Regions from separate parts of the Anoxybacillus sp. LAT27 genome, predicted to be linked through region 1. Evidence: riboswitches for the same ligand, from Rfam matches in the RefSeq annotation. Region 1 holds a riboswitch; the other holds the start of a gene.
What was found. A riboswitch is a leader RNA that binds a small molecule or an ion and turns the genes downstream of it on or off. The one in region 1 is predicted to bind S-adenosylmethionine.
Positions count from the first base shown of each region.

Region 2: linked by a shared signal. The riboswitch ahead of metK (methionine adenosyltransferase) and the one ahead of LD028_RS13920 (methionine biosynthesis PLP-dependent protein) in region 1 are both predicted to bind S-adenosylmethionine.

Region 1 covers NZ_JAIWYK010000440.1:1,518-4,938, reverse strand. The annotation lists gene LD028_RS13935 (phosphatidylglycerophosphatase A family protein) at 5-520, shown strand; gene mscL (large conductance mechanosensitive channel protein MscL) at 625-1,020, opposite strand; gene LD028_RS13925 (cupin domain-containing protein) at 1,146-1,619, shown strand; SAM riboswitch class I at 1,734-1,841, shown strand; gene LD028_RS13920 (methionine biosynthesis PLP-dependent protein) at 1,904-3,007, shown strand; gene metC (cystathionine beta-lyase) at 3,011-3,421, shown strand, end outside.
Region 2 covers NZ_JAIWYK010000445.1:399,467-402,887, forward strand. The annotation lists gene LD028_RS17505 (gamma carbonic anhydrase) at 1-78, shown strand, start outside; gene LD028_RS17510 (phosphatase PAP2 family protein) at 152-670, shown strand; gene metK (methionine adenosyltransferase) at 715-1,920, opposite strand; SAM riboswitch class I at 2,041-2,149, opposite strand; gene pckA (phosphoenolpyruvate carboxykinase (ATP)) at 2,323-3,421, shown strand, end outside.

The DNA.
Region 1 (3,421 bases):
AGGAATGAAGCGTATATCAAGTAAAGAAGTGTATGAAAGAACGTTGCAGTTATTAACAGAACGTGGGGTAACGATTCCAGCCATTGCTGAGATTGTATATGAAATGCAAAGTCCGTATAATAAAAATTTAACGATGGCAGAATGTATCGAAAGTGTAGAAAAAGTGTTACAAAAACGCGAAGTACAACATGCGATTTTAGTTGGTATTGAGCTTGATAAACTAGCAGAAAACGGCATGTTGTCAGAGCCGCTTCAAACGATTGTCGAAACGGATGAAGGGCTGTTTGGCGTCGATGAAACGTTAGCGTTAGGGGCGGTACTCGGATACGGAAGCATTGCGGTGACGACATTTGGTCATCTCGATAAAAATAAAGTCGGAATCATTAAGCAGCTTGATACGAAACGTGGCAAAGGCGTGCATACGTTTTTAGACGATTTAGTCGCAAGCATTGCCGCAAGCGCCTCTGGTCGCCTTGCGCACAACTTGCGCGACGAGGAAGAAGCTGCGTTGAATGCGTAAAAAAAGCCGTAAATCCGCATGGGTTTACGGTTTTTTTACGGAAAAATGTGAAATATAAACGGCTTGCTTATTATGCGAATGAAGCCCTCAAAAAGCTTTAGGGGCTACGGTGTTTCTTTTTGCTGTTTTAACAAATCGCGAATTTCTGTGAGTAGTTGTTGTTCTTTTGTCATCGTTGGTGCGGTTTGTTTCGTTTCTTCTTGTTTTTTGATTCGCTCGTGCAAGTTGTTTAAAAGTTTGACAAATAGAAAAATCGAAAAGGCGATAACTAAAAAGTCAACGACGTTTTGAAGAAACACCCCGTATTTCACTTCCGCTTTGCCGACTTTCCAAGATAACCCGCTAAAATCAATGCCACCTAAAATAAGACCAACGAGCGGCATAATGATGTCGTTGACGAGAGAAGAAACGATTTTCCCGAACGCCCCGCCGATAATGACCCCGACAGCTAAGTCGATGACGTTGCCTCGTACTGCGAATTTTTTAAATTCGTTCCACATCGGCATGCCTCCTTTTGTTCATACTTTACCATACCCCCATTCTATTTGTCGATTTTTGCATGCGAGGCGCATGGTCGGGCAGTTGTGCATAACATGACGATGAATATGAAAAAAGAGGTGGGAACATGTATTACGTGTATCCAATGTATCCAATGTATCCATATCCGATCATGCCTTATCCGCTTCCGCGGGAATATACGAAAGATTACGGACCGAACCCGTTTGTCATTCAAATTGAAGAAGCGACGAAACGAAACAATATGTTCCGTACGACGTTATGGACAGGTCCGCATTTACAAGTGACGTTAATGAGCTTGCGTGTCGGGGAGGATATTGGTTTAGAAATTCATCCGGGCGTGGATCAACTTTTACGTATTGAACAAGGCGAAGGCATCGTGCGGATGGGAAAAAGGAAAAATGAATGGACGTTTGAACGACGAGTGGGCGACGGTTCTGCTATTTTTGTCCCTGCAGGAACGTGGCATAATGTAATAAACATTGGAAACGTTCCGCTAAAATTGTATTCCATTTATGCGCCGCCACAACATCCAGCCGGCACCGTCCATCCGACAAAAGCTGATGCTCTTGCGGCGGAATGAGAGAAAAGACTTGGGGGAAGCCCTCACGTGTTGGAAAAGGATAAAAAATAGTTGCAATTTTTCGGAAAATAAGATACATTAATTAAAAATCAGAAAATTCAATATCGTTTTGCGTTCTTATCAAGAGAAGGGGAGGGACTGGCCCGATGAACCTTCAGCAACCAGCCGAAAGCGGTCAGGTGCTAAATCCAGCGAATTGGCGTTCAATTCGGAAGATAAGAAGAAGCGACTGTAAAAGCCTTCTTCTTTGAAGGCTTTTATTTTTTTAGAAAGGAAGAGAGCGAATGAGTCATGTGGAAACGATATTAGCGCAAATTGGCAATCGAAGCGAGACGGTGACAGGGACGGTCAATCCGCCTGTCTATTTTTCAACAGCGTATCGGCATGAAGGGATCGGACAGTCGACAGGGTACGATTACATTCGGACAGGAAACCCGACGAGACATATTGTCGAGGAGGCGATTGCGCAGTTAGAAGAAGGGGATCAAGGGTTTGCATGTAGCTCAGGCATGGCGGCGATTCAAACGTTGTTTGCGTTGTTTGAAAGCGGCGATCATTTCCTCGTTTCAGCCGATTTATATGGCGGAACGTATCGGCTATTTGAAAAAGGGTGGAAGAAATACGGTTTGTCGTTTACATACGTCGATTTTCGCGATCTCGATGCGGTAAAGGCGCATGTGACGGACAAAACGAAAGCGATTTTTTTAGAAACGCCGACAAATCCGCTTATGCAAGAGGCGGATATTGAAGCGGTGGCAACGTTTGCGAAGCAATATGGGTTGCTTCTTATTGTTGATAATACGTTTTACACCCCTGTGTTACAAAGGCCATTAACGAAAGGGGCGGACATCGTCATTCATAGCGCAACGAAATATTTAGGCGGGCATAACGACGTGCTTGCCGGGCTCATTGTTGCCAAAGGAAAAGAGCTATGCGAGCAACTCGCGATGTATCATAACGCGATTGGGGCGGTGTTATCACCGTTTGATTCATGGCTGTTAATTCGCGGCATGAAGACGCTTGCGCTGCGCATGCGTCAGCACGAACAAAACGCGAAAGCCATTTATGAATTTTTAACACAACACGAAGATGTGACGGATGTGTTATATCCGGGGAGAGGCGGCATGTTGTCGTTTCGCGTGCGCGATGAAAAATGGGTGAATGCCTTCTTACGAAGTTTAAAACTGATTACGTTTGCGGAAAGTTTAGGCGGTGTCGAAAGTTTTATTACGTATCCCGCGACGCAAACGCATATGGATATTCCAGAGGATATTCGTATCGCCAACGGGGTATGTAATCGTTTGTTACGTTTTTCGGTCGGCATTGAATACGATGATGATTTAATTGCTGATTTAGCACAAGCGTTTCAGCGTATGAAAGAGGTGTAAAAAATGGATGTACAAACAAAGCTCGTTCACAATCAATGGCAGATTGATACGCAAACGGGCGCAGTGAGTGTCCCGATTCATCATGCATCGACGTTTCATCAGTTTGATTTTGATACGTTTGGCAAGTACGATTATAGCCGTTCTGGTAACCCGACGCGTGAGGCGCTTGAGGAAACAATTGCGGAACTGGAGGGGGGCGTCAGCGGTTTTGCGTTCGCATCGGGCATGGCGGCCATTTCTACGGCATTTTTATTATTGTCAAAAGGCGATCACGTGTTGGTTACCGATGACGTATATGGTGGAACGTACCGCATCATCACGGATGTATTGAGCCGATTTGGCATTGAATATACGTTTGTTGATATGACTGATTTAGATGCGGTGGCACGTCATATTCGCCCAAACACGAAAGTC
Region 2 (3,421 bases), on a different contig from region 1:
GCACGCATTCGTCGCGAATATGTCGAAAAAGGACAATATTATAAATCACTTCAAGTAAACAAACCACGCGACAAATAAGCGTGGTATTTTTACATTGTTTTATTATTGACTTCACATATGTATTTTATCATAAAATCAGGGGGATTTGCTTATGTTACGAAAATGGTACGATTGGGAGTGCAAGTTGTTTTACAGCATTAATCGTTATTTTGATCAAAAATGGCTAAACACCTATTTTCGTTCAATTACACACGTTGGAGGGGCTACATTTTCAATTACATCGGTTATGCTAGCCATTTGGCTATTGCGGGATGAATGGCGCGATACTGCTATCGCAAGTGCGATCGCCTTAGCACTCAGCCATATTCCTGTCGCAATGATGAAAAAAATATATCCTCGCAAACGACCGTATATTTCACTGCATAAAACGAAAGTAACAAAAAACCCATTAACTGACCATTCATTTCCATCAGGACATACGACTGCAATATTTTCTGTCATCGTCCCATTTTTACTATACGCCCCGTCATTAACAATCTGGCTCTTGCCGATCGCATGTAGCGTTGCTATTTCGCGCATTTATTTAGGGCTTCATTATCCTTCTGATGTACTTGCTGGTTGTATGCTCGGTACGTTATTTGGTATTGCTTCATTTTCTGTTCTTACTTAAAAAATAGGAAAGGAGAGCTACATCTTGTAACTCTCCTCTTTTCCTTACTTCGCTAACTCTAATGCTTGTTGTTTTAACGCTTCTGCTTTATCTGTACGCTCCCAAGGGAGATCAATATCTGTGCGACCAAAGTGGCCGTAAGCAGCTGTTTGTTTGTAAATTGGACGGCGAAGGTCAAGCATTTTAATAATGCCTGCTGGGCGAAGATCAAAGTTGTTGCGCACCACTTCAATTAATACATCTTCAGACACTTTGCCTGTGCCGAACGTGTCGATTGAGATCGATACAGGTTGTGCCACACCGATCGCATATGCTAATTGCACTTCACATTTATCTGCAAGGCCTGCTGCGACAATGTTTTTCGCTACGTAACGAGCCGCATATGCTGCCGAGCGGTCTACTTTCGTTGGGTCTTTTCCTGAGAAAGCCCCACCGCCGTGACGAGCATAACCACCGTAAGTGTCAACGATAATTTTGCGTCCTGTTAACCCTGCGTCACCTTGTGGACCACCGATGACGAAACGACCTGTTGGGTTAATGAAATATTTTGTATTTTCATCGATCAACTCCGCTGGAACGACAGGTTGAATAACATGTTCTTTAATGTTGCGCACAATTTGATCTTGCGTAATTTCTGGATGATGTTGTGTGGAAACAACGATCGTATCAATGCGTACAGGTTTGCCGTTTTCATCATACTCCACTGTCACTTGCGTTTTTCCGTCCGGGCGTAAGTATGGTAAAATGTCCTCTTTACGCACTTCTGCTAAACGGCGCGCAAGCTTATGGGCAAGTGAAATTGGAAGCGGCATAAGCTCTTTCGTTTCGTTGCACGCGAAGCCAAACATTAATCCTTGGTCTCCTGCACCGATCGCCTCGATTTCTTCATCTGTCATTTGTCCTTCACGAGCTTCTAACGCTTTGTCAACACCCATCGCAATATCTGGAGATTGTTCATCAATGGATGTTAATACGGCGCACGTATCTGCGTCAAAACCGTATTTTGCACGCGTATAGCCAATTCCACGAATCGTTTCACGGACAATTTTCGGAATATCTACATATGTAGATGTTGTAATTTCTCCGCTCACTAAAACAAGTCCTGTTGTTACACTCGTTTCGCACGCAACACGCGCATTTGGATCATTTGCTAAAATCGCATCTAAAATCGCATCGGAAATTTGGTCACAAATTTTATCCGGATGCCCTTCCGTTACAGATTCAGATGTAAACAGACGACGTTTAGGCATTCAAACATTCCTCCTCAGTATAATGACAAATGATACGGTACTCATCCCTCTTATTATGGTCTATCGTGAAAAAAACCTTTCCCTCAGAGGAAAGGTTTTTGCATTTGTCTGCGCCTTTCACTCTTATCGTTCAAGGGCGTTCCCTTGCCACAGGTTAGCACCTTTTCACGTATGTGACGGTTGCTGGGTTTCATCGGGCCTGTCTCCCTCCACCAACTCGGGATAAGAGTATCCGTTCATTTCAGCATCATACCACATCCGTACGAAACGAGTCAACGTTTTTCTATATGGATTATTTTGAAATTAAACTGAAGAAAAATACACGAATTAGTATGGACTATTTATTAAAATGTGTTATACTTTTTACATAAAGATAAATCAAACAAAGGTAGGTTTTGTCCAATGAATTCCATTGAACTGACAAACAAATTATCAACACTCTTACAAAGGGATGGGGTTTTTCATAACTTATCTGTACCACGACTAGTAGAAAAAGTACTAACTCGGAAAGAAGGCATCCTAACTTCATCAGGAGCAATTTGTGCAACAACTGGGAAATATACAGGCCGTTCTCCAAAGGATAAATATATTGTCGAAGAACCGTCTGTGAAACATAAAATTGATTGGGGAACTGTCAATCAACCTATTTCTGAAGAGGTATTTGATAAGCTTTACAACAAAGTGATCGATTATTTAATGACAAAAGAAGAACTATTTGTATTTAATGGCTTTGCAGGCGCAGATCCAGCTTATCGTTTGCCGATTCAAGTGGTCAACGAATTTGCTTGGCATAACTTATTTGCTCATCAATTGTTCATTCGTCCAACAGCGGAAGAATTACAAACACATGAACCACAATTTACAGTCATTTCTGCACCAACATTTAAAGCTGATCCATCTATTGATGGCACGCGTTCAGAAACGTTTATTATCATCTCATTCGAGCGCCGCACTGTACTAATTGGTGGAACAGAATATGCAGGGGAAATGAAAAAATCGATTTTCTCTGTCATGAACTTTTTATTGCCAGAGCAAGGAATCTTCCCGATGCACTGCTCAGCAAACGTCGGTCAAGAAGGCGATGTCGCGCTCTTTTTCGGTTTATCAGGCACAGGGAAAACAACGCTTTCTGCTGATCCAAACCGTCGGTTAATTGGCGATGACGAGCACGGTTGGTCAAACAACGGTGTCTTTAATATTGAAGGCGGATGTTATGCCAAATGCATTAACTTATCACGTGAAAAAGAGCCACAAATTTTTGATGCGATTCGCTTCGGCTCTGTATTAGAAAACGTCATCGTTGACCCAGACACGCGCATACCAAACTATGACGATGCAACATTAACTGAAAATACGCGCGCAGCATATCCGCTCGAAGCGATGGATAATATCGTGCAGCCGAGCGTTGCTGGCCATCCGCATACAATCGTCTTTTTAACAGCAGATGCGTTCGGCGTATTGCCGCCAATTAGTAAATTAACGAAAGAACAAGCAATGTACC